Regions from separate parts of the Streptomyces sp. RK9 genome, predicted to be linked through region 2. Evidence: riboswitches for the same ligand, from Rfam matches in the RefSeq annotation. Region 2 holds a riboswitch; each other region holds the start of a gene.

What was found. Region 2 has a riboswitch for cobalamin ahead of AB6L24_RS39140 (CbtB-domain containing protein). Riboswitches for the same ligand answer to the same signal wherever they lie in the genome.
Region 1: linked by a shared signal. The riboswitch ahead of AB6L24_RS03410 (prenyltransferase/squalene oxidase repeat-containing protein) and the one ahead of AB6L24_RS39140 (CbtB-domain containing protein) in region 2 are both predicted to bind cobalamin.
Region 3: linked by a shared signal. The riboswitch ahead of metE (5-methyltetrahydropteroyltriglutamate--homocysteine S-methyltransferase) and the one ahead of AB6L24_RS39140 (CbtB-domain containing protein) in region 2 are both predicted to bind cobalamin.
Region 4: linked by a shared signal. The riboswitch ahead of AB6L24_RS08545 (ABC transporter substrate-binding protein) and the one ahead of AB6L24_RS39140 (CbtB-domain containing protein) in region 2 are both predicted to bind cobalamin.

What each region holds. Positions count from the first base shown of each region.
Region 1 is NZ_CP173703.1:804,386-811,675, forward strand. It holds gene AB6L24_RS03410 (prenyltransferase/squalene oxidase repeat-containing protein) at 1-2,422, opposite strand, end outside; cobalamin riboswitch at 2,657-2,805, opposite strand; cobalamin riboswitch at 2,870-2,945, shown strand; gene AB6L24_RS03415 (hypothetical protein) at 3,083-4,501, shown strand; gene AB6L24_RS03420 (FABP family protein) at 4,557-5,105, opposite strand; gene AB6L24_RS03425 (hypothetical protein) at 5,191-6,018, opposite strand; gene AB6L24_RS03430 (hypothetical protein) at 6,360-7,193, shown strand.
Region 2 is NZ_CP173705.1:373,691-380,980, reverse strand. It holds gene AB6L24_RS39150 (class F sortase) at 1-534, shown strand, start outside; gene AB6L24_RS39145 (CbtA family protein) at 538-1,533, opposite strand; gene AB6L24_RS39140 (CbtB-domain containing protein) at 1,551-1,778, opposite strand; cobalamin riboswitch at 1,812-1,963, opposite strand; gene AB6L24_RS39135 (ANTAR domain-containing protein) at 2,313-3,086, opposite strand; gene AB6L24_RS39130 (glycoside hydrolase family 6 protein) at 3,297-4,286, shown strand; gene AB6L24_RS39125 (galactose oxidase-like domain-containing protein) at 4,335-6,272, opposite strand; gene AB6L24_RS39120 (glycosyltransferase family 2 protein) at 6,269-7,290, opposite strand, start outside.
Region 3 is NZ_CP173703.1:4,630,972-4,638,261, forward strand. It holds gene metE (5-methyltetrahydropteroyltriglutamate--homocysteine S-methyltransferase) at 1-2,085, opposite strand, end outside; cobalamin riboswitch at 2,246-2,464, opposite strand; gene aceA (isocitrate lyase) at 2,575-3,861, opposite strand; gene AB6L24_RS19050 (short-chain fatty acyl-CoA regulator family protein) at 4,241-5,659, shown strand; gene AB6L24_RS19055 (short-chain fatty acyl-CoA regulator family protein) at 5,664-7,103, opposite strand.
Region 4 is NZ_CP173703.1:2,158,018-2,165,307, reverse strand. It holds gene AB6L24_RS08565 (DUF6355 family natural product biosynthesis protein) at 1-28, opposite strand, end outside; gene AB6L24_RS08560 (MmcQ/YjbR family DNA-binding protein) at 221-670, opposite strand; gene AB6L24_RS08555 (ABC transporter ATP-binding protein) at 750-1,562, opposite strand; gene AB6L24_RS08550 (FecCD family ABC transporter permease) at 1,631-2,674, opposite strand; gene AB6L24_RS08545 (ABC transporter substrate-binding protein) at 2,671-3,714, opposite strand; cobalamin riboswitch at 3,772-3,959, opposite strand; gene AB6L24_RS08540 (VOC family protein) at 3,973-4,446, opposite strand; gene AB6L24_RS08535 (helix-turn-helix domain-containing protein) at 4,443-5,354, opposite strand; gene AB6L24_RS08530 (haloacid dehalogenase-like hydrolase) at 5,530-6,684, shown strand; gene AB6L24_RS08525 (asparaginase) at 6,778-7,290, opposite strand, start outside.

The sequences.
Region 1 (7,290 bases), on a different replicon from region 2:
CGAGCGTGCCGAACGAGGTGCCGATCGCGCCGCCGAGCGCCTGCGTCGAGGCGCGGACGTCGGAGCCGCGCTGCCCGCCGGCCGCCACGTTGAAGCCGCCGTCCCCGTTCTGCTGCTTGGCCAGGAACTTGCGGGCCTTCTTGATCTGGGTCGTGTACTTCGGGGCGTCCAGGGAGAGGCCCTGGACCGCGAGGGCCGCGGAGTTGACGGAGTCGCCGGACGCGCCGGGGAACCCACCGCTGCGGAGCTGCTGGGACGCGATCCACTTCAGGCCCTTGGTGACGGCCTTCTCGGAGCGGGTGTCACCGGCCAGGTCCAGAGCCATCGCGGCCATGGCGGTGGAGTCCACCTCGGAGTCACCGGTCGGCGGGATGAGGCTCGGCCAGGCGCCGGACGACTTCTGCAGGCTCCGCAGGTACGTGACGGGGGCCGCGGCCGCGCGCTTCTCGCCCGCGCGCAGCTGGGCGATGACGGCGAGGGACTGCGAGAACACCGAAGGGGCGTACCGGTAGGCGCCCTTGGCCGCGCAGCTGCGGTCGGCGCCCTGGCTCTTCTTCTTGCAGACGGCCTTGCCGAGTGCCGCGATCAGGTCGTGCCCGGCGAAGTCGCGCGGGTTCCTGCCGACGGCCTGGGCGAGCACGGCGACCTTGCCGATGGAGCCGCCGGCCGCGTGCGAGGTGCCCACGCCCGTCCAGTCGTTGACGGTGCGCCGCCCGGAGCTGGCGTCCTTGCCCTCCCCGTCGAGGAAGTCGACGATGCCGCGCAGCTTGTTGTTGTTCGTGCCCGTGGCCGCGAGGGCGTAGGCGCCGTCGATGGTCAGGCCGTAGTCGGCGAAGCCGGTCCCCGCGACGTTCTCGTAGTAGTGGCCCTTCTTCAGCCGGGAGCCCGCCGTGAGGTAGGCGGTGCCCTTCTTCAGGTCGGGGCCCTCACCGGCGCGCCACGGCGGCCGCACACCGGAGGTCGGCGGCTTCACCGGGTCCGGGTCGGAGGGGTCGGTGGGGTCGACGGGCGGCTTCGTCGGGTCGACGGGCGGCTTGGTCTGGTCGGGGCGCTTGGTGGTGAGCGACGCCAGGCTGGTGCGCGCGCCCGCGAGCGCGGCGGCCCAGGTCGGGAAGATCGCCGGGTCGGTGGCGCCCTCGTCGGAGCCGAAGCCGCCGGACTTCGTCTGCTGCCGCGACAGCCAGGACACGGCGGCGTCCGCGCGGACCGTGTCGCCGAGGAGCCGCATCGCCTGGGCGGACCTGCCGGTGGCGGTGACGTCCCCGGTGGTCACGCCCGGGTAGGCGGCGACGGCGCCGGTGGGCAGTTGGGCGCCGCGCAGGTTCTTGCGGGCCTTCGCGACGGCGTCGGCGTGGCCGCCCGCCTGCTGGAGGGCGATGGTCGCGTACGGGGTGGTGGCGGGGTCGCTGTAGGAGCAGGTGTCGCCGTCCCGCATCAGCGTCGGGCTGAAGCCGCCGTCCTTGCACTGGTGGGCGGCCACGCGCGCGACGGCGTCGGCGGGGATCTTCCGGCCCGCGCGGTGCAGCGCGAGCACGGCGAGGGCCTGGGTCTCCACGTCGCCGACACCGGGGAAGTCGCCCTTGGCGACGCAGTCGGCGGTGCCGCCCGCGGTGCACACGCTTCTGCCGAGGTCACGGGCCAGGTTGTGGCCGCCGAAGGAGTGCGGGTCGCCCTCGGTGCTCTCGGCGAGCAGCGCGAGCAGGGCCGCGCCCAGCGGGCTCGGGGCCTTGTCCGTGCCCTGCGGGTAGGCGAACTCCTCGGTGCGCGCCGCGAGGTAGGACTTCATCCGGTCGAGCGTGGTGCTGCGGCCCTTGGTGGCCGCGAGGGCGAGGGCGGTGTTCGCCGTCTGGTAGAGGTTGGCGTTCTCGGCGCCCTCGTCGCGGACGTGGTCGCCCTCGGTGAGCCGGCCCCGCAGCCAGGCGTCCGCGGCCTTCAGGTCGACCTTGCCGGGCTTGACGTCGGGCGGGTTGTCAGCGGGGTCGGTCTGGCCGCCCGCGCGCACCTGGGCGGGGGTGAACGTGGGGCCGCCGCTGGTGCCGTCGGGGTCGGTGGCGCCGAACACCCAGGCCTCGACGGAGCCGTTCTTCGACTTCTGGCTCATGGCGCCGAGCGGGCTGTAGGTCCAGTAGTCCTGGCCGGGCGGGGCGATCCAGTACGACCAGTACGCGGTGGCGGGCGGAGTGAGCCTGCACTTCTCCTGGCCCGGAGTCGGGTACTGCTTACCGGAGTTGAACCTCTTGTGGCCGAGGCGGCAGATGAACGCGGGCCCGTCGTGCTCGGTGCCCTCGGTGCTGAATCCGGCCTCGTGCAGCAGGTCGTAGCCGGTCGTCGGCGTCGCGTCGCAGCCGCGCACCACGCCGCCGCCCCAGTCGGCGAAGTCCACCGCGACGACCGCGCCCTTGGTGCGGGTGCAGGAGCTCATCGGATCGGCCGCGGCGGGAGTGGCCGGGCCGAGCAGCAGGACGCCGCCGCCCAGCGCTGTCGCGGCCGCGCACAACAGCGCGACGCCTCTCGTGCGTATGCTCCGGACCCGTCCGGTTCCCTGCCCCACCACTGCCCCCTGGGCATCGGCCGCGGCGGAATCCGCGTGGTGGCAGGCCCGGGGCCGGGGCCCGCGTGGAGAAACCGTCCGAACCACGCCGTAGTCCGCGACGGCGTCAATCGCTAGCCCTCAGTCCAGGTAATCCGGCTCGCCCGCCGGGCACTTGAGGTGCTCGGCGAACCTACGGTTGCGGGTCAGCGCCGGACTTCGACCGGCTTCCCCTGATGACTGAGCTTGGAATCGGCCGAATTAGAGCACAGTTGCGAATGCGGTGGCAAGGGTGTGCGGGTTCTGTGAGGTTCGAGTACCGTCCTGTGCTGCCGATCGGGGGAATCTGGTGCGAACCCAGAGCTGACGCGCAGCGGTGTGGACCGGCAGGGAGCCGGGCCGAGCCCGAATGCCCGAACGGCCAGCGTCAATGGACGTCGACCCCACGCGCTCGGGCGACGGCCGCGTGTCGTCCGGCTCGGGTCCACGCACAGGGGACCGGCCGCGGGGGGACGTGAGGCCGCCGCCCCCTCACCCCGGGAGCTCCCCGACATGACCTCGTCCCGTGCCGCCCGTCGCACCCTCCTCGCCGTACCCACCGCACTCGGCGCGGTGGGCGCCCTCGTCCTCACCGCGCTCCCCGCGGCCGCCACGGCCACCCCCGGCCAGATAGCCACGTCCAGGACGAACGGCGTGAGCTATCTCAGATCCCTGCAGGGCGCCGACGGTTCGTACGCCGGCGCGGGCCTCTCCAACGAGTGGGCGTTCTCCGCGTTCGCCTCGGCGGGCACGGCGGCCGCCGACGTCAGCCCCGGCGGCGACACCTCCAAGAACGCCCGCACCGTGTACCGCGCGCACCTCGCGGCGGCGGGCTGGCCGGGCACGTCGCCGGTCGTCACCGACTACGAACGCGGCATCATCAACGCCTACTCGGCGGGCATCGACCCGGCCCGCGTCTCGGCGAGCCGCAACCTGATCGCGGACACCTACGGGCACTGGCAGAACTCCGCGCCGGGCTACTGGGGTTCGCCGTCCAACTTCAACGGCACGGTCTTCGCCCTCATCTCGCTCGGCGGCGCCAAGACCCAGTCCGGCGCCAAGCGGGTGCCGCAGGCGCTGCTCGACAGGTCCGTCGCCACGGTGCGCGCCAACCAGCACAACGACGGCGGCTGGAACTTCGGCAAGGCCGAGGGCGACCCCGACGCGCTCGCCACGCCCGGCGACATCGACATGACCGGCGCCGCGATGGCCTCCCTGTGCGTGTCCGGGGTGCCCGCGACCGACCCCGCCATCACCAGGGCCCGGGCCTTCCTGAAGTCGAAGCTCATCAACAACTCCGGTGCCTTCGCCGCCCTGTTCGGCGCCAACACCGACTCCAACGGCTGGGCCGTCTCCGGCCTGAACGCGTGCGGCATCAACCCGCAGACCGGCGACTTCCTCACACCCGCGGGCAAGACCCCGGTGGACTTCCTCATCGCCCAGCAGTTCAAGCCGGCCGGCGGCTTCAAGTACCTGCCGACCGACACCACGCCGTCCGCGTACGCCTCCATCGACGGCCTGCGAGCCGTGGCCGGGGGCGGCTTCATGGCGGCCCCGCCGACCCCGACGACGGCGGGCGCGTCCCGCTGGGCCGCCACCTCCGACTTCACGCCGGGCACCGCGACCAGCCTGGCCCTGACCGTCGACGACGGCACGTCGCTCAAGGTCTGCTCCGTCGCCTTCACGCCGACCGCGAAGACCACCACGCTCGGCGCGGTCCTGGACGCGGCGTCCTCGTCGGCCACCCCGGCGGGCTGCGTCACGTCCGTCACCCCGGGCAGCGGCACCGGCACCATCACGGCCCTCAACGGCAAGGCCAACAGCGGCAGTTCGATCTGGAAGGCGAGCGTCGACGGCGCGGCGGCCGCGGTCGCCGCGCGCGACAAGGAGATCAAGCTCGGCGACACGATCTCCCTCCGCTACGGCAGCTGACGACGGCGGACCGCCGCGCCGGGCAGGCCGGTCCTGCCTGCCCGGCGCGCGCGTCCTATCGCTCGCGCTTCTCGCGTCGCAGCAGCGCCCGCAGATGGTGCTGCAACGGCTGTCCGACGGCCGCGAGGTCGTGGACGAACGTGAGTGTGCCGTCGGCCAGGGTGTAGCGGCGGCGGGTGGCGTCGACCTCCTTGGCGGTGGGGGTACGGGCCACTTCGTGGGTGCTGAGGTCGACGGCGCCGTCGGCCGCGTGGCCCACGGAGATCTCCGCGATGCCCGTCGGCTGGGTGATCAGAGCCTCCACCCTGCCGTCGGGCTGCAGCCGCCACCAGCCGCTCTCGCGCGCCGAGGGCCGCAGCGGCACGTCGTCGCCGTCGACGAGCCAGGCCCGCGCCTCGTAGCGGAGGAAGGGCCGCCCGTCGTGGCTGAAGGTGACCTCCTGCGCGTACGTGAAGTCGGCGTCGAGCGTCGGGTAGGTGCCCTGGCCCCGGCCGCGCCAGGTGCCGAGGAGCCCGAGGACCGGCGTGAGCAGCGCGTGCGGCGCGGGTGCCTCGTCGGCGCGGAGGCCGTCGGGGTAGGGGTTCTCCGGTACGGCGTCGAACACGGGGTGCGCTCCTGAGGTCGAGGGCGGGGTCGGGCCGGCCTGAACGTCGGGGCCGGGGCCGGGTGGAAGCCTAGAACGCCGCCGGCTACGCGGGCGCCCGCCCCGCCCCCGCCCGCCCGCCGTCCGCGAGGAAGTCCCGCACCGCCGCGACGAACGCGCCCCGCTCCTCGTCGAACCCGGTCCGCGGCCGCAGCCAGCGGTCCTCGGCGGCCAGGTGGTCCCAGGACACGGGGTTGCCCGCGACGGCGAGCAGCCGCCGCAGGTCGTCCTCCGTCAGGACGCCGCTCTCCACCGGCGCGCCGTCGTCCGCCAGGACGCCGCTCCCCCGGATCAGGTACTCCAGGAAGTCCAGGTCGTCGGGGCGCTCGTCCCCGTCGCGGTCGCCCCAGCGCTCCAGCATGTCGTGGGCGACGAACGCGCAGCCGTGGGCGTCGTCCTCGCACCACTCGGCGTTGCCCGGACACCAGCGTCGCTCCAGGGCGCGCAGCGCGGACCGCACGACGGCCCGCCGGGCGGCGTACCGCTCCATGCGCGCGCACCGCTCCCGCACCGCCTCCGCGTGCCGCACGACGCACTCGGGACCGAGCACCCGCAGCCCCGCACACGCCTCCGTCAGCGCCTCGCTCCTGGACCGCAGCACCTCCGCACGGGACCGCGCCTCTATCTCCCCGAGCCGCCACACCACGTCGGCGAAAGCGTCCGAGGCGCGCAGGAACACCGTCCAGGCCTCGCACCGCTGCGCCTCGAGCCGCAACTCCCGCTCCACGGCGGCCTGCGAGCCCACCGACTCCAGGGCGACGCGCCGCCCGAACACCGTCTGCCAGCGCGCCACCATGACGGCGGCGAGCGCCGCCACCCCCGAGAAGGCCGCTCCCAGCGCCGTGAGAGCCGTGTGCACATTCTGTACGCCCATGCCGCGCAGCCTGCCGTCCGGCCGCACCGCGCCCCGGCATATGACAGCAACAGCACGCACCTTGTGCCCATCGGGGCCCAAGGGTGTCGCCCCCTGTCCACGACCGACCGATCAGGGTGGGAGCACCGCACCCACCCTCCCGCCTTCCGCCCGGCCGCCGACCGTGCCTGACGTGAGGGGCATGGAGAGCCGGCACCAGCTCGCGCCGTCCCGGTCGCCGTCCTCGTACCCGCACGCCGAGGTCAGCCCGGCGCTGCTGCGCATGATGACGGCCTGGCACACGGGACGGACACCGCCGGGCCGGTTGCCGTACCGTCACAAGTCTGACGTAGCGTGTCGGCATGTCCACGCCGCCACCACCGCCCCCGCAGGGCTTCGGCCCAGCTCAGGCCCCCTACGGGCAGCAGCCCCCGCCGTCGCCGTACGCCCCGCCGCAGCACCCGGGACAGGCCCCGCCCCAGGGCCAGTACGCGCCCTGTCCTGCTGCGCCCGGGCCCGCGCCCTGGGGCGGGCAGTACGGCGGACCGCCACAGGGCGGGCGTCGCACCGGCAAGGTCCTCGGCATCGTCGGGGGCGTCGTGGGCGCCGTCATCGTGATCCTCGTCGCGCTCGCCTTGATCGGCAGCAGCACGGACGCCGGGTTCCCGGAGGCGAAGTACCGGCTGCGGATGCCGGGCACGCTGCTCAACGGGACCTACAAGCTCGCGCAGGACCTCTCCGACACGGCGGGCCGGAAGGTGGTCGAGGAGAACAAGAACCGCTCCAACGTCCGGGACCCGAAGGCGGTCGTCGGCCAGTTCAACGGCAGGGGCACGTTCTCACGGAACGCGCTCGTGGTCTCCGGGATGTACGGGCGCTTCAAGGATCCCGGCGAGGCGCGCAAGGACCTGATGGAGGGCTCGGCCGACGCGGACGGCGCCTCGGTCGCCGTCCCCGCGCGGGACATCACCCCCAAGGGCTCCGACCTCACCGTGCGCTGCCAGGTGCTCAAGTCGTCGCAGAACGGCGGGACGAGCAACGTCCCGCTGTGCGCCTGGGCCGACGACAACACCGGCGCGGCCGTGGGCCTGGTCACCCCCGAGAGCGCGACGCAGGACCCCGACGAGATCGACCTCGACAAGCTCGCGGAGACGACGCTCCGGGTGCGCGAGGACATGCGCGAGCCGATCGGCTGACGTACCGGCATCTGGGGCGGGCGGCCTGGGGGTCGCCCGCCTGGGGGCTGCCCGCCTGAGGGCCGCCGGCCTGAGGGCTGCCCGCCTGAGGGTCGCC
Region 2 (7,290 bases):
GGCGACGTGGCCGCCGTCGGCCGCCCCGCCGGGGTCGACCTGCCGCCCGCGCACGAGCCGCTCGCCGCCGCCCGCCCGCAGCGCGTCGACGTGCCGGGCCTCGGCGTCCGCGCCCCCGTCGTGGCCCGCGGCCTGGACGCGGACGGCGCCATCGACCCGCCGCCGTTCGCGCAGCCGGGGGCCGTGGGCTGGTACGGGGGCGGGGTGCGCCCCGGCGCCCGCGGCACGTCCCTGTTCGTCGGGCACGTCGACACCGAGTCCAAGCCCGCCGTCTTCTACCACCTCAGCACCCTGCGCCCCGGCGAGAAGGTGCGCGTGACCAGGGACGACGGTTCGGTCGCCGAGTTCACGGTGGACGACGTGCAGGTCCTCGGCCGCGACGACTTCAGCGCGCGCACGGCCTACGGCCCCCGTGAGGAGGGCCGGGCCGAACTGCGCCTGATCACCTGCGGCGGCACCTTCGACCGCGCGAGCCGCACCTACTCGGCCAACGTGGTCGTGTCCGCCTACCTCACGGGGGCCGCGAAGCCGTAGCGGCTAGCTCGCCGGCGCGGCCGAGCCGTAGCCCGCCGCACCGGCCGTGACCGGCTCCTTCGTCCGCAGGGCACGCAGCCCGAGGCCGCCGAACACCCCCGCGAACACCGCCCAGAGCAGCACGTGCGACGCCAGGGACAGCATCCGGAAGTCCCACAGCAGGGTCGCGCTGACCGGGACCGGATCGGGGTTGTCGGGCAGCGCCCAGAGCAGCGCGAGGACCGCCACCGCCGTCACGGCGACCGCACACTGCCGCACCGGTACGGGGCGCGCGGCGAGGCGTACGTACACCTGCCACACCAGGAACATGCCGAGCACGCCGATCACGACGGCGCCGAGCCACATCTCCTGCCGGTCGCCCACCGTGCCCGCGTCGCCGACCCCGGGCGGGGCCGCCGGATAGCGCAGCGCGGGGAACAGCGAGACGGCGCAGAACGCGGCCGCGCAGAACGCGAGGGCGCGCGGCCACGGGTTGCCCCGCGGATCACGCCGGTGCACGAGCGCGTACGCGACGGCGAAGAGCACGCCGATCGCGAGCCCCGCCACGACCAGGGCGATCACCAGGCCCGCGTGCTGCGTGGAGCGCGAGAACAGCTCCTCGTGGTGCTGGACGGCGCCGCCCGCGGGCTCGTGCTCGTGCGAACGGGCCTCCTCGGCGCGGATCGCCTTGTCCATCAGGGGTTCGGCGAGCAGCAGCGAGAACAGGCCCGCGGCGAGCCCGCCGAGCGCTCCAGCGACCATCCCGCGACCGAGCAGCGGCAGCACGGGGGAGCCGCCGGTCCGGGCGGGAGCGGCAGCGGTGCGGGAGGTGCCGGCGGCCTCGGGGGTCGCGGACGCCTCAGCGGTCTCGGGCGACTTGGGGGATTCGCCCGGCGGACCGGGAGAGAGGTCGGAGTCGGAGGAGGAGTCGGAGGAGGGATCGGGGGCGGAGTCGGGGGAGGGGGCGGAGGAAGTGCGGGGAGCGGTGGGGGAGTTCGGGGAATTCGGGGACGTCGGCATGGTGCGCGCGGCCCCGATCAGTGGCAGGGGGCACCGAAGAGGTGCCTGCCGTCGTGGGCGAACTCGTGCAGGTAGTCGCCGGTCGCCGAGATCAGCGAGCCGTTGTCCATGAAGACGGCGTAGAGGGCGATCAGTGCGACGATCGCCGCGGCCGCCGCGATCAGCCAGTCGCGGGTCTCGATCGTCGCGGACTGTATCGCAGCCGTGTCGCTGTGTGGTGCGCTGTGCGCAGACGTGACGGACATGCCGGTGAGCCTCCTTCTGGGGTTTCCACGCCCCAAAGCAGGAGGACGACGGGTCAGTTCCTGACTTCCCGCGCGCGAGTGAGCGGTGACTCGCGCGGGGTGACAGTGGCGGGACCGTCCCGGATTCGCACCGGGTTCCTGGCAACCGTCGCCTCGATGTATGGACTTGTCGCCCGGAGAGTCCCAGGTGGTCATGGACACTGTCAACCAGTCCTCGCGCCCCTGACGTGCGGACTCGTGCGCACGGCGCGCACCCCGGCGCGCGGCGAGTGCGAACACAACCTGGCCCGGCCAACGACCCGCTCCCCCCGGAGCCGTCGACCGGGCTGGTCCTCGACCGCGCGCGCTCGAGCTGCGGGAGAAACCCGGCGCCGGCACGGGAGGCCTTGGATGGTCCCAACTGCGTGGGAGGTCCCGACGGTGTGGAAAAGGCAACTCCGGCCGGGGGCTTGGGCCTTAGCACTGACTCTAGAACGGAAGACGGCCGTGGCCTAGAGGGGTTTTGACGCCAAGTCCACAGCGCGCTCCGGAGGGTCACGGGTCCTCGTCGAGCAGGGTCGCGTCGTCCAGGGAGCCTTCGATCACCATGCCGGCGACCACGTCCATCACGAGCCGCTCCCGGCGCGCGTGCCGCCGCAGCGCCTCGAACGCCACGTCCAGACCGGTCCGCCAGCGCTCGGCCAGTATCCCCTTGGCCTGCTCGATGCGGATGCGGCTGGTCAGGGCGGATTGCAGCTGCCGGGAGAGGTCGCGGTACTCGGCGTACGCGCGGTGGTTGTGCAACCCGACCCCGGCGGCGTCGGCGAGCGCCTGCGCGAGCGCCAACGCGCTGTCCTCTTCGCCTTCTTGCGGACGGACGTGGGGCCGGTTCCCGTTCGGTGTCCGTGCCACGAAGACGTTGAGCGCGCCGAGCACCCGCTTGCGGGCCCGCAGCGGCACCGCGAACGTGTCGCCCACGCCCCGCGCCCGGGCCCGCTCGGTGAAGCCGGGCCAGCGGGCGAGCGCGTCGGCCGAGGTGACCCGGACGTGCGGCACGGGGGAGCCGGTGCCGTAGGACTCCAGGCAGGGGCCGTCCGACGCCTGCGCCTCCAGGAGGTCCTTGGCGAGATCACCGCCCTTGTCGCTGACGGCGAGGCGCACGGCGCTGTCGCCGTCGGCGTACATCACCCCGACGGCGAGCACCCCGAGGAGTTCCGCGCAGTGCTGGCAGACGCGGCGCAGGTGGGCCTCCGCGTCGAAGTCGTCGGCGGCAGTGTCGGCGGCCTCCACCAGGGCCTGCGCGAGCCTGCGCGCGGAGGTGCGGTCCATGACCCTCCCCTTCTCGCCCGCCCCCCACGGCCCCTCGCCTACCCCGCTTCGGCGGGCTGTAACAGGTCTCCTACAGGTGGGTCGCCGAGGCGGCCGGGCCTCGTGGGCCGCACCCAGTTATGTCAGGATTGAGCACCGGACTGTGCACCCTAGGGGGAGTGGATGTACCGCAAAATCACAGGTCGCGCGCGGGGCTACGCGGCCAGGGGGGTGTCGGTGACAGTGGCGCTCGCGGGGGCCGCGCTGCTGCTTTCCGGGTGCTCGTCGGACGGTGACGGCAAGGACGAGGAGGGCTCCGGCAGCGGCGTCAGCCAACAGCCCAAGGGCAAGGACCCGTTCTGGGTGAACCCCGAGGGGAACGCCGCCAAGCAGGTCGCCGCGTACGACAAGGACGGCAAGAAGGACGACGCCGAGCAGATCCGCAAGATCGCCGAGCAGCCCGTCGGCGAGTGGATCGGTCCGGAGAAGCCCGAGGAGGAGGCCCAGGGGTACACGGAGGCCGCCGAGAAGGCCGACCGGGACGCCCTCCTCGTCCTCTACAACATCCCGCACCGCGACTGCGGCCAGTTCTCCAAGGGCGGCGCCGCCGACGGCAACGCCTACCGCGCCTGGATCGACGGCGTCGCCAAGGGCATCGGCGACCGGCACGCCACGGTCGTCCTGGAGCCGGATGCGGTCCTCCACATGGTCGACAAGTGCACGCCCGAGCAGTTCCACGAGGAGCGCTACGACCTCCTCAAGGGTGCCGTCACCAAGCTCAAGTCCCTGAAGAACACGAAGGTCTATCTCGACGCGGGCAACGCGGGGTGGTCGCAGCCGGACTCGCTGCACGATCCCCTGAAGCGGTCCGGGGTCGAGCAGGCCGACGGGTTCTCCGTGAACGTCTCCAACTTCCAGACCACGGAGGCCAGCAAGGCCTACGGCAAGACGCTGTCCTCGAAGGTCGGCGGCAAGCCGTTCATCATCGATACCAGCCGCAACGGCAACGGGCCGTACACCGGCAAGGGCAAGGACCCCTGGTGCAACCCGCCCGGGCGGGCGCTTGGCGAGGCGCCCACCACGAAGACGGGGGACGACCTGGTCGACGCCTATGTCTGGGTCAAGCGGCCCGGCGAGTCCGACGGGACGTGTCGCGGTGGCCCGCAGGCGGGGCAGTGGTTCCCGGAGTACGCGCTCGCCCTTGCGAAGGCCAGTAAGTAGGGCGCCCCGTAAGGGGCGCACCACCCCGCCCCGCGGACGGGGCTCGGCTCACGGCACGTGGACCCACTGGGCCTTGCTGGGCGTGCCCTCCTCGTCCGTCACGAAGAGCATGTACCAGCCGGACTCGACCAGGCTGCGGTTCTTCGGGACGGTGACCGTGACCCCCTTCGCGGTCTTCTTCATGTCGAGGGCGATGGACGTCTGGTCGATGTCCGTGACGTGGGTCGAGGCGGACGGCCGGATCAGACGGGCCTTCTTGATCGACGAGGCGTGGGTCGTCGGGAACGTCCCGGAACCGCCGCGCGCGATCTTCTTGGGGCCCGCGCCCAGGGCGGGCCGGGAGCCCTGGTACAGATACGGCGGGGTGTAGATCTCCACGCGCTGCTCGAAGACGCCCGGCTTGGTGTTGCCCTTGTCGGAGTACAGGGAGTCCGAGCCGAAGAACATCACGCGGCCGTCGGGCAGCAGGATCGAGCCCGAGTGGTAGTTGCGGCCCACGAGCGGGTCGGCGACCTTGTCGAAGGTGTTGGACGTCGGGTCGTAGATCCGGGCCTCCTTGATGTTGGAGGCGCCGCGGCCGCGGTAGTCCTCGGAGCCGCCGGAGACGAGGACGGAGTCGTCGGGCAGGACGGACGCCTGCGGATAGCGGGTGCCCTTGTCCAGCTCCGGGCCGTCGCGGAACCGCGGGGCGTTCTCCTTCAGGTCCACGATCCGGGTCTTGGACGAGGAGTCCTTGGACTCGCCGACGCCACCGCCGCCGACCACCATGTACCGCTGGTCCTGCGCGGGCGGCAGCTCCACGGTGTTGGAGGTCTCCAGGAGGTCCGGGTCGCTCATGCCCGGGATCTTCTTGAACTTGTTGGTCTTCAGGTCCCAGACGCCCGGGTCACGGCCGACGTCGTCGGGGCCGTAACCGGCGTTGGAGCCGGAGTAGAAGAGCTTGCCGTCGGCCATCTGGAAGATCGCCGGGTAGGTCGGGAACTGCCGGACGCCCTTGGTGTACGTCCACTTCTTGGTCTCGGGGTCGTACACCTCGTTCTTGCCCGGCACCAGCTGGCCGATCTCGTCCAGGCCGGAGAGGGAGAGCACCTTGCCGTCGGTGAGCGTGGTCAGCGTGGGATACCAGCGGGCCTCGTTCATCGGGTCGACCTTGATGTACTTCTCGGCGATCGGGTCGAACTCGAAGGTGTCCTTGATGCCCTGGAAGTCCTTCTTGTCCAGGGCGAGTTTCTGCGCGATGCCGTAGGTGTTGCGGGTGTCGGCGCCGCTGAGGCCCTGCACGCGGTAGTTGTCCTGCGTGCCGGTCTCGTACTTCGCGCCGCTCTGCTGCGCCTCGACGTAGATGCGGCCGAGGCCCGGGTCGTTGCGCAGGAACGCGCCGGTCTGCTTGTCGAAGACCTTCTTGGCGCGCTCGACGACCACCGGGTCCTTCGACACGAACGTCTTGCCGTTCTTCTTGCCCGTGAACTTGGTGCCCGCGGGCAGCGTGATCGGCTTGTCCGGGTTCTCGTTGTGCACGATCATCAGGCCGCCGGCCTTGGTGACGTCACCCTTCAGCTTCTCGTAGCGCTTCGTGCCGCCCGCGATCAGGAGCTTGCCGTCGGCGAGCTGGGTGTGGCCGGTGCAGAACAGGTCGACGGGCGTCGGGATCTTCTTGATCGTGTTCTTGACCGGGTCCCAGAGCCTGGTGTCGAACTTCTTGTCGTCGAAGTTCTTCTGGTTGTTGCCGGACCCGGCCACCATCAGGATCTTGCCGGTGTGGAGCAGCGACGCGTGGATCGTGTTCTGCCGGTACTCCTCCGGGAAGTCGATGACCTCCCACTTGCCGTTGTCGGCCTTGTACTCCGGCTGGTTGATCTTGTAGTTGTGGTACTTCTCGGAGCCCACGCGCCACAGCCAGGGGCCGTTCATGCCGGCCAGGGCCAGTACCACCGCCGTACCTATCGCGATCCGGCGGACGCGGCGGCGGCTGGACGGGTCTTTCATTGTTCGTGGCTCCCGAGGGCGATCTGCTTGGTCTCGTCATTCGAGGCCCAACTGGGCTTCTGCTGGGGCGCGTGCGGCGCGGGACGTGCGTGCGGGGGCGCGGAGTGCGGTGCGTACTGCTGCGGTGCGTACGGCTGGGGCGCGTACTGCTGCTGCGGGGCGTGCACGGTCGGAGCGGCGTGGCGGGGCTGCGGGACCCGCGGCTCGGTGGGGCCCGGGGCGGGCGCGGTGGACTTCTTCTTCTCCTGCCGCATGCCGTGCCGCCAGGCGAAGATCGGCGCGGCCGTGATCAGCAGCGCGAACGTGGCCCAGATGATCATCGCCGGGTGCGCGTGGTCGTACACGTACGCCGCCGCTATGGACCCGGCGAAGACCAGGATGAAGAACAGGTGGATGCGGAACGTGCCGAACAGCGTGTCCGGGCTCGCCGAGTCGCCCTTGGGCGTCACCACGAACTTGGACTTGCGGCGCAGCGCCGCGTCCATCAGGGAGCGCGCGTAGATCGGCGCCGAGAGCGCCGACATCACCATGCCCGCGACACCGCCGGAGCCCTCGGGCTCGTGCGGCGAGACGTTGTGGCGGCGGTTCCAGATGTACAGGCCGATCTGCAGCGCCGAGGCGTTGCCGTACAGCATCAGCCAGATGGTCGGGTCGATGTTCACGCCGGACGCGCCGAGGCCCAGGAACAGGGCGCAGCTGAGGGCCGCGAGGATCCAGTTCATCGCGGACATCGGGTAGAAGATGACCATCATCGTGTAGTTGAAGAACCGTCCCGGCGGGAGCGTGAACGGTGCCTTCCAGAACTGCTTGAGGATGGTCTCGTAGGTGCCGCGCGACCAGCGGAGCTGCTGGGTGAAGAAGTCCGTCCAGGCGTTGGGGCCCTCGCCGACGGCGAGCACGTCCGGGGTGTAGACCGACTTCCACTTCTTTCCCGTCGCCGGGTTCTTGTGGCGGTGGATCTCGAAGCCCGTCGCCATGTCCTCGGTGATCGAGTCGTACAGGCCGCCGATCTGCTTCA
Region 3 (7,290 bases), on a different replicon from region 2:
GTGCTCGGCCAGTTCCCTGGCCACCTGCATGTGCGAGCGGGCCGCCTCCAGGCTGATGACGTCCGCGTCGAGGTCGTCGATGGCCTGGACGATGTCGCCGAACTCGGCGTAGCACATGTGGGTGTGGATCTGGGTGTCGGGCCGCACCCCGCTGGTGGTGAGGCGGAAGGACTCGGTGGCCCAGTCCAGATAGGCCGGGCGGTCGGCGGACCGCAGCGGCAGCGTCTCGCGCAGCGCGGGCTCGTCGACCTGGATGACCGAAGTGCCCGCCGCCTCCAGGTCGTTCACCTCGTCGCGCAGGGCGAGGGCGACCTGGCGGGCGGTGTCGCCGAGCGGCTGGTCGTCGCGGACGAAGGACCAGGCGAGCATGGTCACGGGCCCGGTGAGCATGCCCTTGACCGGGCGCTCCGTCAGGGAGTTGGCGTACGACGTCCAGCGCACCGTCATCGGCTCGGGCCGGGAGATGTCGCCGGCCAGGACCGGCGGGCGGACATAGCGGGTGCCGTACGACTGGACCCAGCCGTGCTGTGTGGCCAGGTAGCCGGTGAGCTGCTCGGCGAAGTACTGCACCATGTCGTTGCGTTCGGGCTCGCCGTGCACCAGGACGTCGATGCCGGTCTTCTCCTGGAAGGAGATGACCTCGCGGATCTCGTTCTCGATGCGCTGCTCGTACCCGGCGGTGTCGATGCGCCCCGCGCGCAGGTCGGCGCGGGCCGCGCGCAACTCCGTGGTCTGCGGGAACGAGCCGATGGTGGTCGTGGGAAGCAGCGGCAGGCCGAGGTGGGCGCGCTGGGCGGTCGCCCGCGCGGTGTACGGCTGCGAGCGACGGCCGTCGGCGTCGGTGACGGCCGCGGCCCTGGCCCGGACGGCCGGGTCGTGGGTGATCGCAGAACCGGCGCGCGAGGCCAGGTCGGCCCGGTTGGCGGCGAGTTCGGCGGCGATGGTGTCCGTACCCTGCGCGAGGCCCTTGGCCAGGGTGACGATCTCGCCGGTCTTCTGCTGGGCGAACGCGAGCCAGCGCAGGATCTGCGGGTCGATGTCGCGCTCGGCGGCGGCGTCGATCGGGACGTGCAGGAGGGAGCAGGAGGCGGCGACGTCGACCCGGTCGGCGAGGCCCAGGAGCGTCCCCAGGGTGGCCAGGGACTTCTCCAGGTCGTTGATCCAGATGTTGCGGCCGTTGACGACACCGGCGACGAGGCGCTTGCCGGGCAGGCCGCCCACTGAGGCGAGCGCGTCGAGGTTGGCGGCGGCCGCGTCCGTGAAGTCGAGGGCGAGCCCGTCGATCGGGGCCTTCGCCAGGACCGGCAGGGCGTCGCCGAGCCGGTCGAAGTAGGAGGCGACGAGCAGCTTCGGCCGGTCGGTGAGGGCGCCGAGGTCGCGGTAGGCGCGCTCGGCGGCGTTGAGGTCGGCCGGGGTGCGGTCCTGGACGAGGGCGGGCTCGTCGAGCTGCACCCATGCGGCGCCGGCCGCGCGCAGGTCGGCGATGACCTCCGCGTACACCGGAAGGAGCCGGTCCAGGAGGGTCAGCGGCTCGAAGTCCGCGGCGACGCCCGGGGCGGGCTTGGCGAGCAGCAGATACGTGACGGGGCCGACCAGGACCGGACGGGCGGCGAGGCCGAGCGCGAGGGCCTCCTTCAGCTCGGCGACCTGCTTGGTGGAGTCGGCGCTGAAGACGGTGTCGGGGCCGAGCTCCGGCACGAGGTAGTGGTAGTTGGTGTCGAACCACTTGGTCATCTCGAGCGGCGCCACGTCCTGGGTGCCGCGGGCCATGGCGAAGTAGCCGTCGAGGGCGTCGGCGTCGACGGCGGAGCGGTGCCGCTGAGGAACGGCGCCGACCATGACACTCGTGTCCAGGACGTGGTCGTAGTACGAGAAGTCGCCGGTCGGCACCTCGTGGACACCGGCCGCCGCGAGGCGCTGCCAGGTGGAGCGGCGCAGCTCCGTCGCGGTCTCCTTCAGGGCTTGTGCGGTGACGCGGCCCTTCCAGTACCCCTCGATCGCCTTCTTGAGTTCACGGCCTGCGCCCTGACGGGGGTAGCCGTACACGGTGGCCCGTGCTGCCGCGGCTGCGGACTTCGCTGTCACGGAAATCTCCTTCGCGAGATGACTCCTGAGAATCCCGGGACGGGACACGGACGCGAAGGGATGACGAACAGGACGGACCGCACACACGCCACTGGCACGGTGCTCCGCCTGTATGCACGCCGACCCGCCCACGAGGTCACCGGGATATCCGCACGCGATCGGTCACGTACGGGCAACGGGCAGGTCTTCGGACTCGCGGGCACGTCCGCCGAGGCGGACACCTACTGACCGTCGCTTCCCGGATCCGCGGCCGGATCCAGTGCTCATGACGGTGGTCGTTCCCACTCACCGCTGCGGGGCAGTCCCGGATTCCCACCGGGTTCCCTCTTACGACGCGCCTGCCTGGCGGACAGGGCGAACCAGCTGCACGCGTCAGATTAGAGGGTGGACGCGCTCCTGGGCAGCGGTGTTCACATTCCGGAACGTGAGATGAGACACGGGTCGGGGTCGTTTGGGCGCACGCCCGCACGGCCCCGACCTCGGCACGTCCTAGTGGAACTGCTCTTCTTCGGTGGAGCCGGAGAGCGCGGTGGTGGAGGAGGCCGGGTTGACCGCGGTGGACACCAGGTCGAAGTAGCCGGTGCCGACCTCGCGCTGGTGCTTGACGGCGGTGAAGCCGTGCTCCTGCGCGGCGAACTCCTTCTCCTGCAGGTCGACGTACGCGGTCATGCCGTGGTCGGCGTAGCCGCGGGCGAGGTCGAACATGCCGTGGTTGAGGGAGTGGAAACCGGCCAGGGTGATGAACTGGAACTTGTAGCCCATGGCGCCCAGTTCGCGCTGGAACTTGGCGATCTGGTCGTCGTCGAGCGCGGCCTTCCAGTTGAAGGAGGGCGAGCAGTTGTAGGCCAGCATCTGGTCGGGGTGCTCGGCGTGGAGGGCCTCCGCGAACTCGCGGGCCTGGGCGAGGTCGGGGGTGCCGGTCTCGACCCAGATGAGGTCGGCGTACGGGGCGTAGGCGAGGCCGCGCGCGATGACGGGGGCCATGCCGTTCCGGACCCGGTAGAAGCCCTCGGCGGTGCGCTCGCCGGTCACGAACTCGGCGTCGCGCTCGTCGACGTCGCTGGTGAGGAGGTTGGCGGCGAGCGCGTCGGTGCGGGCCACGATCAGGGTCGGCACATCGGCGATGTCGGCGGCGAGGCGGGCCGCGTTGAGGGTGCGGACGTGCTGGGCGGTGGGGACGAGGACCTTGCCGCCGAGGTGGCCGCACTTCTTCTCGGAGGCGAGCTGGTCCTCGTAGTGGATGCCGGCCGCGCCCGCCGCGATCATCGCCTTGGTCAGCTCGAAGGCGTTCAGGGGGCCGCCGAACCCGGCCTCGGCGTCGGCCACGATCGGGGCCAGCCAGTCCACGGCGGAGTCGCCCTCGCTGGTGGCGATCTGGTCGGCGCGCAGCAGCGCGTTGTTGATGCGGCGGACCACCTGCGGCACGGAGTTGGCCGGGTAGAGCGACTGGTCGGGGTAGGTGTGCCCGGCCTGGTTGGCGTCGGCGGCCACCTGCCAGCCGGACAGGTAGATCGCCTGCAGCCCCGCCTTGACCTGCTGCACCGCCTGGCCGCCGGTCAGCGCGCCGAGGGCGTGCACGTAGTCCAGCTCGTGCAGTTGGCGCCACAGCCGTTCGGCGCCGCGCCGGGCCAGGGTGTGCTCCTCGCGGACGCTGCCGGACAGCCGCACGACGTCCGCGGCGCTGTACGTGCGCTCGATCCCCTGCCACCGCGGGTCGGTCGCCCACCGCCGCGCGAGCTCCTCGGCCGTCGCCGTCGTCGTCCCTGCCTGTGCCATGACCGTCTCCCGGAGATTCGTGAACTGTGCGAACATCTGGCACTGAGTGCCTGAACAATCTGGGGTGCGGCCCACCGGATCCGTGCGTGGACAGGTGAGCAATGCTGCCGAGTCGGGCGGAAGGGCCGGGATCTCCGACGTCAGGGCTTGAGTTCGCGCCCCGGTTCCGCTCCGCCCGACGGAGTCCGGCGGGCCGCGGTTCGACTGTGGCATCGGCACTCAGTGCCAGCAAGCGAGGAGGCGTGCCAACTTCTGCGAATCTTCCGCAGCGGTTCTGCCAACTCTGTTAATGCTGGCGGGGCGAGTCTGCGTGACTACGATCGCGGGCGTGCCCGACAGGAAGGGAGCCTCGGATGAGTGAGTCGGACGGGAGCCACGAGTGAGCAAGACGTACGCGGGAGCGCGGCTGCGACGCCTGCGCGAGGAACGCCGCATGAGCCAGGCCGACCTGGCCAGGACCCTCGCCATCTCGCCGAGCTATCTGAACCAGATGGAGCACGACTCCCGCCCGCTCACGGTGCCCGTACTGCTGCGCCTGACCGAGGCGTTCGGCGTCGACCCGGGCTTCTTCTCCGAGCGCGACACCAGCAGGCTGGTGGCCGACCTGCGGGACGCCCTCACCGGAGAGGTCTCCACCGGCCAGGTGTCCGCGACCGACCTCTCCGACCTCGCCTCCCGCATGCCCGCCGTGGCCACGCTCCTGGTCGACCTCGGCCGCCGCAACCAGCGCCTCACCGAGCAGCTTGCCGAAGCCGCGGAGGGGCGGGGTCCCGGCCCGGTGGCGCAGCCGCGCTCCGCCCACGAGGAGATCCGCGAGTTCTTCTACCGGCGCCAGAACTACCTCCACGACATCGACCTGGCCGCCGAGCAGTTCGCGGCGGAGATAGGCATCCGCCCCGGCGAGGTCGTCCGCGTCCTCTCCAAGCGCCTCGCCGACCACCACGGCGTGCGCCTCGCCGCGGACTCCGACGAGCTCCTGCACCACTACGACCCCGCGGCCCGCGTCCTGCACCTCTCCGGCCGCCTCCGCCCCGGCCAGCAGGCGTTCCGCATGGCCACCCAGCTCGCGCTCCTGGAACACACCGACCAGGTCTCCGCCCTCGCCTCGGAGGACTTCGCGCCGGACTCCGCGGCCTGGCCGCTGGCCCGCATCGGCATCGCCAACTACTTCGCCGCCGCCCTGATCCTGCCCTACCGTCGCTTCCACGCCGCGGCCGAGGAGTTCCGCTACGACATCGAGCGGCTCTGCGACCACTTCGGCCTCGGCTACGAGACGATCTGCCACCGCCTCAGCACCCTCCAGCGGCCCCGGCTGCGCGGCGTCCCGTTCTCCTTCGTCCGGGTCGACCGCGCGGGCAACATGTCCAAGCGCCAGTCCGCCACCGCCTTCCACTTCTCCCGCGCGGGCGGCACCTGCCCGCTGTGGAACGTGTACGAGGCGTTCGCCGCGCCCGGCCGCATCCACGTCCAGGTCGCGGCCATGCCCGACGGTCAGCGCTACCTGTGGACCGCCCGCGCGCTCACCCGGCACCGCGGCGGCTGGGGCGAGCCCGGCAAGACCTTCGCCATCGGCCTCGGCTGCGAGATCCGCCACGCCTCCCGGGTCGTCTACTCCGACGGCCTCGACCTCGACAACACCTCGGCCGCCGTCCCCATCGGCATGGGCTGCCGCCTCTGCGAACGCACCGACTGCCCCCAACGGGCCGTGCCCCCGCTGGACCGCAGCCTCGCGATCGACGAGAACAGCAGCACCTTCGTGCCCTACCCGGTGGTGGGGGAGCGGCAGGGCAGGGCCTGACGGGTCAGGCGTCGCCCGACGTCACGACCGGATAGGGCACATACGTCCGGCGGTCCGGATCGACCGCGAGGCGCCCGCCGGCCGGGGGCCGGGCCCGCTGGGCGCAGTCGCGGCGCTCGCACAGGCGGCAGCCCAGGCCGATCGGGGTCGCCGCGCGCGGGTCGTCCAGGGCGACGCCCTCCGCGTAGACCAGGCGGTGCGCGTGGCGCAGCTCGCAGCCGAGGGCGACGGCGAACTCGGCGCGCGGCGCGTGGTGTCCGGCGCCGCCCCGGGTGACCGTGCGCGCCACCCAGAAGTAGCGCTTGCCGTCGGGCATCTCGGCGGCCTGGGTGAGGATCCGGCCGGGCGCCGAGAACGCCTCGTACACCGTCCACAGCGGGCAGGTGCCGCCGAGCCGGGAGAAGTGGAAGTCGGTGGCGGACTGGCGCTTGGAGACGTTGCCCGCGCGGTCCACGCGCAGGAACGAGAAGGGCACCCCGCGCCGCCCGGAGCGCTGGAGGGCGCTGAGGCGGTGGCAGACCGTCTCGAAGCCGACGCCGAAGCGCGCCTGGAGCAGCTCGATGTCGTAGCGCAGCTCCTCCGCGGCGGCGAGGAAGGCCGCGTACGGCATCAGCAGGGCACCGGCGAAGTAGTTCGCGAGGCCGATGCGGGTCAGCGCCGCGGCCTGCGCGGACGTCGGCCCGGCCGCGTCGACCAGTGTGTCGAGCAGCGGGCGGTGCTCCAACAGGGCAATCTGGGTGGCGAGTTGGAACGCGCGCTGGCCCTCGGTGAGCCAGGGGGAGAGGAGCAGGAGGCGGCTCGTCGGGTCGAAGCGGCGGGCGTCCGCCGCGCGTTCGGGTGCCGCTCGCACCACCGTGACGTGATGGTGGTCGGCCAGGCGCCGCTCCAGGACGTCGGTGGCCGGGCGGGACGGTTCGAGACCCCAGTCCCGGGCCGCGCGTTCCGCCGCGCTGTCGAGCGGTTCGAAATGGTTGTGGTGGGCGTAGAAGAAGTCGCGGACCTCGTCGTGCGGTTCGGCCGGGGGCAGGGCGACGCCCGGCGCGTCGGCCGAGGCGAGCGCGGCGACCTGCTCGGCCGCGTCCCGGTAGCGGTGGTGCAGGGCCACCAGGGCGCGGGCCACCTCGGGGTGGTCGCGGGCCACCTCGACGGCCTCCTCCGGGGTGGCGGTGACGCCGGTGGCCTCGTCGCTGAGGGCGGCCCGGAGGTCGGTGGCGAGCCGTTCCTCCGCCGCCTCCGAGAAGAACTCCGGTTCCACGCCGAGGACGTCGGCGATGCGCAGCAGGACCGGCGCGGTCAGCGGGCGCTGGCTGTGCTCGATCTGATTCAGATAGCTCGTGGAGATGCCGAGCGAACGGGCCAGTTCGACCTGGTTCATGCCGCGCTCGGCGCGCAGCCTCCGCAGCTTGGCGTGCGCGTAGATCTTCCGTGCGGGAGGCCGTGCCATGCGTGCCGCGCTCCTTCCCCGCGGGCGGTGCCCGAGCGGTCCGTTGTTGCGAAGTTACCATCCGCATCTTTCGCAGAATTCGCAGTTTCACAGCGAACGGCGGTACGGATTTCGCAGGTTGGAGCCGTCGCCCGCGCGCCCTGGGACGGGAATGATCGGCACGGAAGGCGCGAACCCCCGGACCCGG
Region 4 (7,290 bases), on a different replicon from region 2:
CGCTGGTCACCAGGCGACGGACAGACACGGGGAACTCCTTGGTGAGGGGGGTCGGTTCGGCCCGGAACCGTGCGCGGTCCGGGGCGGCTTTCGGCCCGAGGATCGCAGCCCCGCGGCGCCCCGGTTGATCGAATGGCGCCCCGTTCACCTGGAAGAACGTTCCCCCCCTCCGCCGATCGGATGGATCTCCTCCGTTTGACCCCCGCGGGACCCGTCACCTCTACCCCGTCGGACCCGGCACCGGGGGTGGGCCGCCGACCCGCGCCGCGAGCCGCTTCGGAGCCTGAACGCGGTAGCTCTCGGTGAGGAGTTCCGCCACCTCGGCCCAGTCGGTGTCCTCGTCCAGGCGCATGCCCACGACGTTGCGGCCCCAGGATTGGCGGAAGAACGGGGCGCCCGCGTTGGTCAGCGCCTCGAACTCCTCGCCGCCCGAGCGGAACGTGAGGGTCGTCGTGAGCCCTTCGGTCGCGACGGCCCGCGCCGACGGGGAGTGCGAGCGGGTCCAGTCGGTCAGGTAGACGTGCGCGAAGGTCGCGGTGCGGATGCGCCAGCGGGTGCCGATCCAGGCCGGTTCCTCGTGCGCCTCGGGGAGGTTCAGGCACACGGCGCGCAGGTGGGTGAGGACGTCGAGGGGGACCTCGTCGTCGTCCGGGATCCTCTGGCTCGTCATGGGCCCTCCCCCTGGCTGCGGGTCTCCGGTGGGTTCGCGACGGGTTCTCCGGTGAGTTCGCCGCGGGTTTCCGGCGAGTCTAAGGACCCGGCTGCCGCGGTGGCGTGCGCAGGAAGCGGACCGACACGTGGTCCAGCGCGTCCGCCGGTGGCGTCACGCGCGCCCGCACCCCGTACACCTCCGCGATCAGCTCCTCCGTGACGACCTCGGCGGGCGTGCCGTGCGCGTACGCCCTGCCCTCCCTCAGGACCAGGATCTCGTCGCAGAACATGGCGGCCAGGTTGAGGTCGTGCAGGGCGATCACCGTCGTCACGGGGAGCGAGGCGATCAGGTTCAGGAGGTCCAACTGGTGCTGGATGTCCAGGTGGTTGGTCGGCTCGTCGAGGAGCAGTTCGCGCGGGGCCTGGGCCAGGGCGCGGGCGATGTGGGCGCGTTGGCGTTCGCCACCGGAGAGGGTGTGCCAGGACTGGTCGGCCCGGTCGGTGAGGGAGGTGCGGTCCAGGGCGTCCCGGACGGCCCGCTCGTCGGCGGGGGTGGTGCCCGACCACGGCCTGCGGTGCGGGATGCGGCCGAGGGCCACCACCTCCCGCACGGTCAGCTCCACCTGCGTGGTCGCGTGCTGGTCGACCACCGCGAGCCTGCGCGCCGTCTGTCTGCGGCCGAGCCGGGGCAGCGGCGTGCCGTCCAGCGTGACCACCCCCGCCGCGGGCGCGAGGACACCCGCGAGGAGGCGCAGCAGCGTGGACTTGCCGGAGCCGTTCGGGCCGATGAGGCCGAGGGTGGTGCCCGGCCGGGGGGCGAGGGTGATGCCGTCGACGATGAGGCGGCCTCCGGCCTCGTGCGCGACCCGGGCCGCCGCGAGTCCGGCGGGTGCCGGATTCTCGTACGTCATCGGCTTCTCGTACGCCGTCGACTTCTCGTGCGCCGTCGGATCCTCGCGCGTCACGGGCTTCTCGTACGTCATCGGCTCCTCCGCGTCCGGTACAGCACCGCCACGAACGCCGGTACGCCGATCAGTGACGTGACCACCCCCACCGGGACCTCCTGCGGGTCGAGGACCGTGCGGGCGAGGGTGTCCACCCAGATCAGGAACACCGCGCCCGCGAGCGCCGTCACCGGGAGCAGCCGCGGATGGCCCGCGCCCACCACCGCCCGGGCCGCGTGCGGCAGCGCCAGGCCCACGAACCCGATCGCCCCGGCGCTGCTGACCAGGGCCGCCGTCAGGAGCGCCGTGGTGCACAGGAGGAGCACGCGCACCCGGCCCACGTGGACGCCGAGGGTGGCCGCCGCGTCCTGGCCGAAGGCGAACGCGTCCAGCGTGCGGGCGTGCAGCAGGCACACGGTGAGCGCGACGACGAGCACCGCGCCGCACGTCCAGACGTCCGTCCAGGCCGCGCCGCTCAGCGAGCCGAGCAGCCAGAACAGCACGCCGCGGGTGGTCTCCGCGTCGGCGGCGGTGAGGACGACGAAGGAGGTGAGCGCGGAGAAGAGCTGCATCGCGGCGACCCCGGAGAGGACCACCCGGTCCGTGGTGTCGCCGAGGGTGTGGCTGAGCAGCAGGACGAGCGCGAACGACACGACGGCGCCGATGAACGCGCCCGCCGACACCGTGAGCGCTCCCCCGCCGACGCCGAGGACCACGACGGCGACGGCGCCCGTGGACGCCCCGGAGGAGACACCGAGCACGAACGGGTCGGCGAGCGGGTTGCGCAGGAGCGACTGGAGCACCGCCCCGCACACGGCGAGGCCCGCGCCGCACACCGCCGCGAGGACCGTGCGCGGCATCCGCAGGTTCCACACGATGCCGTCGCGGATCGGCGTCAGCTCCGCCTCGCCCCAGCCGAGGTGGGCCGCCACGGCCGACCACACGTCGGGCACGGAGATGTCGGCGGGGCCGATGGTGACGGCCACGGCGACGGAGAGGAACAGGACCGCGAGTCCGGCCAGGGCGAGGAGTCCGCCGCGCAGCGCGACGCGCAGCCGGCCGCCCGCGGCGCCCCTCACTTCGCCAGGCCGAACTCGCGCAGCGCCGCCGCGACTTGTTCGATGCCGTCGACGGTGCGGATGCTCGGGTTCAGGGCCTGGCCGCTGAGCAGGACGTAGCGCTTCTTCTTCACGGCCGTGAGGTTCTTCGTGGCCGGGTTGGACTCCAGGAACTTGATCTTCTGGCGGGCGGACTCGGCGGACTGGGACCTGCGGGTGAGGTCGCCGATGACGAGGACGTCGGGGTCGCGGTCGGCGATGGTCTCCCAGTTGATCTGGGGCCACTCCTCGCGGGTGTCGGCGAAGGCGTTCTGCACGCCGAGTTCGCGGGTGATGACGCCGGGGGCGCCGCAGCAGCCCGCGATGTAGGGGGCCTCGGAGTTGGCGAACCAGTACATGAGGGTGGTGTCGGAGGCGTCGACGGACCCGGCGGCCCTCGCGGCCCGGGACTTGAGGTCCGCGATCAGCTTCTCGCCGCGCTTCTGCACGTCGAAGACGCGGGCGAGGTCGCGGATCTCGCCGTACACGGTGTCCATGGTGAGGGTCTTGGTGCGGGTGCCGTCGTCGTCACCGGCGTTGTCCTTGCCGGCGCAGTCGGTCGGCGAGACGTAGACGGGGACGCCGAGTTCGGTGAACTTGGCGCGGTCGGCGACGCCGCCCTTGCCGACGGTGTAGAGGAACGAGGCGCTGACGAAGTCGGGTTCCTCGTCGAGGACCTTCTCCAGCGACGGGTAGCGGTCGGCGAGCCGCGGGACCTTGGCGTTCTCCTTCTCCAGGCCCTTCAGGACGGGGTCCGTCCAGGTGCCGGTGCCCACCATGCGGTCGGCCAGGCCGAGGGAGAGCAGGATCTCGGTGGAGCCCTGGTCGAGGGAGACGGCCCGCTTCGGCGGAGCCTGCACCTTGGTCTTCTCGCCGCACGTGGTGAGGGTGACGGGGTAGCCGGGGCGCGCCTTGTCCGACGTCTTCGTCGGTGCGCCGCCGCACGCGGTCAGCAGGAGGAGGCCCGCACCCAGCAGGGCGGTGAGGGGTGTGCGGCGAGCGCGCCGCGTGGTCGAAGGCACACGTCTTCCCGAGTCTCAGGGCTCATGCGCGGAGCCTGGTCTGCGAACTCCGCCGCCCGTGCGGACGGCGGTGCCAGCAGGTCTTCGGACTCGGGTTCGTCCGGGCGGGGCCGCCTTCCCGGGGGTCCGTGGACTCCCAGTGGCCGCTGGCCCCGCCCGTCCCCCTCACCGCTGCGCGTCAGTTCCGGATTCCCACCGGATTCCCCGACCCAGGTGCGGGTACGACTGGCGTCCGCAAGCTATCACTCCGGTACGACATCAGCCCTGGTCGGGGCGGGGCTCACCGCGGTAGGTGCCGAAGGACCACTTGTTGCCCTCGGGGTCGGCGATCGCGAACTCCCGGCTGCCGTACGGCTGGTCCTCGATCTCGCGGATCACCTTCACGCCCGCGGTGGTGAGGCGGAGGTAGAGGTCGTCGACGTGGTCGGTGACGACGTACGCGCCGAACGTGCCCGGCTGCAGGCACCACTCGGCGGACTTCGGGTCATGGCTGCCGAGCATGACGCCGCCGCCCTCGGGCCAGTCGAGCTGGGCGTGGGCGACGCGGCCGCCGTCCTCGTACACGGCGGTGCGCAGGAAGCCGACGGTGCCGACGAGGAAGTCGATGAGGGCGGGGGCGTCCTGGGCCTGGAAGGTGGCCCAGACGTCGGCCGGGCGACGGTTCGCGGTGGCTTGACCGGTCTGGCCGGTTTGCGTGCTCTGCGCGTTCTGCGGGTTCTCGTTGCTGTTCATGCGTCCCAGTCTTCGCCGCCCCCGTGCCCCCCGGCTTGGATATTCCGGCACTCCTCGGCCGTCCAGGCGCTGGGGCTCAGGCCCGTGTACTGCTGGAAGTCCCGGACGAGGTGGGAGTGGTCGTAGTACCCGCGGTCGGCGGCGATCCGGGCGAGGTCGGGGCGCGCGCCCGCGGCGACCACGCGGACGACGGCGGCCTTCGCGTGCTGGAAGCGGATGAGGCGGGCGGCCTGCTTCGGGGTGACGCCGGTCTCGGCGCGGAACAGCGCCGACAGGCGGCGTTCGCTGAGGGCGACGTGCGCGGACAGGCCGCGCAGGGTGCCCGCGCCGCGGTGCCGGGCGAGCCAGGCCCAGGCCTCGCCGACCTCGGGCCGCACCGTCCCGGCGTGCTCCGCGTCGGCCGCGCGGCGGGCCAAGTAGGCGTTGAGGAAGGCGAACCGGTCGCTCCAGGTGTCCTGCTCGCAGAGGCGTTCGCGGACGTCGGCGGCGACCCGGCCGAGGACGTCGGTGCCGTCGGTGACGAGCTGTCCGGCCAGCTCGGCGGCGGGCAGGCCGAGGAGCGCGCGGGCCGCGAGCGGGTGCACGGCGAGCTGGATGCCGGCTTCGTGCTCGGGCTGGACGACGTAGGCGGGGCTCTGGTGGAGGCCGCCGACGACGATGTCCGTGCGGACGGCGTCGGGTCCGGTCGCCTGGCTCGGGGTGCGGCCCGTGGTGACGGGGCCGTCGAGGGAGAAGATCAGCGTGAGGTACGGGGACGGCAGGCCGCGGTGCAGGGCGGGGCGCTGCCCCTGGCTGCGGTAGCCGACGGCGGACACGACCGCACCGCCGGGCGGGGGCGCGGCCCGGACGAACTCGCGGGAGGCGGTGTCGCCGTCCCTCACCTCGGTGTCCGTAGCCGTGGGGCCCATGAAGCCATTGTGCGCGGGCGCGGGCGGGCCTGTCGTCCGGTGCGGCTACCCGCGTCCGTCCGTCCCATGCCCGGCACGCACGGTGACCTCGATCATGGGAATCGGGCACCTGGTCCTCGTAGCATGGCGCGCCGCTCCGGACGGGTCGGCGCAGCGCTCTCAGGGAACGGGAACCATGGCAATTCGAGCAAGGGGCAGGCTGGCGGTCGTCGGAGCGGCGGGGGCGCTGGCGGCGGCGGTGTTCGCGGGCGGCGCGCTGTGGCCGAGCGCGGCGGACGCGAAGGCGGCGGACGGCGAGGCGCCCACCCCGGCCGCCCGTGCCGCCGCGGCCGACCTCAAGCACTGGCCGAAGCCGGTGGCGGCGAAGCTCGGCAAGGTCATCGCGAAGAACGAGGGCAAGGGCGCGTACGCCGTCTTCGACGCGGACAACACGACGTACCGCCACGACCTGGAGGAGTCGCTCCTTCCGTTCCTGGAGATGAAGGGCGTCCTCAGCCGCGCGTCGATGGCCCCGTCCCTGAAGGTCATCCCGTTCAAGGACACGGCCACGCACAAGGAGAGCCTGTACAGCTACTACAACCGGCTCTGCGAGGTCGACGACCAGGTCTGCTACCCGTGGGCGGCGCAGATCTTCTCCGGCTTCACGCTGAAGAAGCTCAAGGGGTACGTGGACGACCTCCTCGCGTACGACAAGCCGATCCCGGCGACGTACTACGACGAGCACGGCAAGGTCACGAAGACCGAGGTGGAGCGGCCGGAGTTCTTCCCCGGCATGCGGGAGCTGTACAAGTCGCTGCGCGCGCACGGCATCGAGGTGTACGTGGTGAGCGCGGCCAGCGAGGACCTGGTGCGGATGGTGCTCGCCGACCCGAAGTACGGGTACGGCGTGAGGCCGCAGAACGTCATCGGTGTCGGCCTGCAGCTCCAGGACCCGAGGACGGGGCGGGTGACCAGCTCCCGCAAGGAGATCGCCGAGGGCCGGTTCGGCCCGAAGGACCGGGCGCGGCTCGCCAAGTACGAGCTGACGCCGAACCTGTGGGCGCCGCTGACCTGGTACCAGGGCAAGCCCGCCGCCATCTCCACGTACATCGACGAGTGGAAGAAGCCGGTCCTCGTCGCCGGGGACACCCCCGTGAGCGACGGCCCGATGCTGTTCCACTCGGCGGACGTGCGCAACGGCGGTGTGCGCGTGTGGGTGAACCGCAAGGACAGCTACATGAAGCAGCTGGACGGGATGAAGCGGAAGAACGCGGCACGGCAGCGGGAGTTGGGGCAGCCCGTGACGGCGGACAAGCGGTGGCTGACGGTGACGCCGGAGCAGATCGGCTGAGCGGAACGGCCCGCTGTGCACAACGGGAGCCCCTGGGTCAGCCGACCCAGGGGCTCCCCCCGTGCGACCGGGGCCGCCGCCAACAGCCCCGGGCTATCCGGCCCGCAGCCGCTCGAACGCCGCGGCCGTCGCCGCCCGGTCCGCGCCGTCGGCCAGCAGTGCGTGCAGGAGCAGGCGGGCCTTGGGCGCGTCGAGCTGGCCCGCGGAGATCAGGCCGCGGGCCAGCAGGTCGGACTCCGAGCCGGGGCCGCGGTAGGTCTCGGTGAGCAGCGGGCCCGCACCCGTGCGCGAGGCGAGGACGACGGGCATCCGCGCCGCCGCGGCGGCCAGCGGCTCGACCAGCCACTGCGGCGCGTGGCCCGCGCCGAACGCGGCGACGACCAGGCCGTCGAAGCGGTCGTCCACGGCCTCCAGAAGCTCGCCGCCGTCGCCGAGGGACAGCGTGAGCAGGGCGACACGGGCGGGGGCGCGGAGCCGCAACGGCCGCTCCACCGTGGGCTGTACGGGGCGCAGCAGAATGTGCGGGACGCCCTCCACGACACGGCCGAGCGGGCCCGCGCCCGGTGAGGCGAAGGTGGCCACGGACGTGGTGTGCGTCTTGCGCAC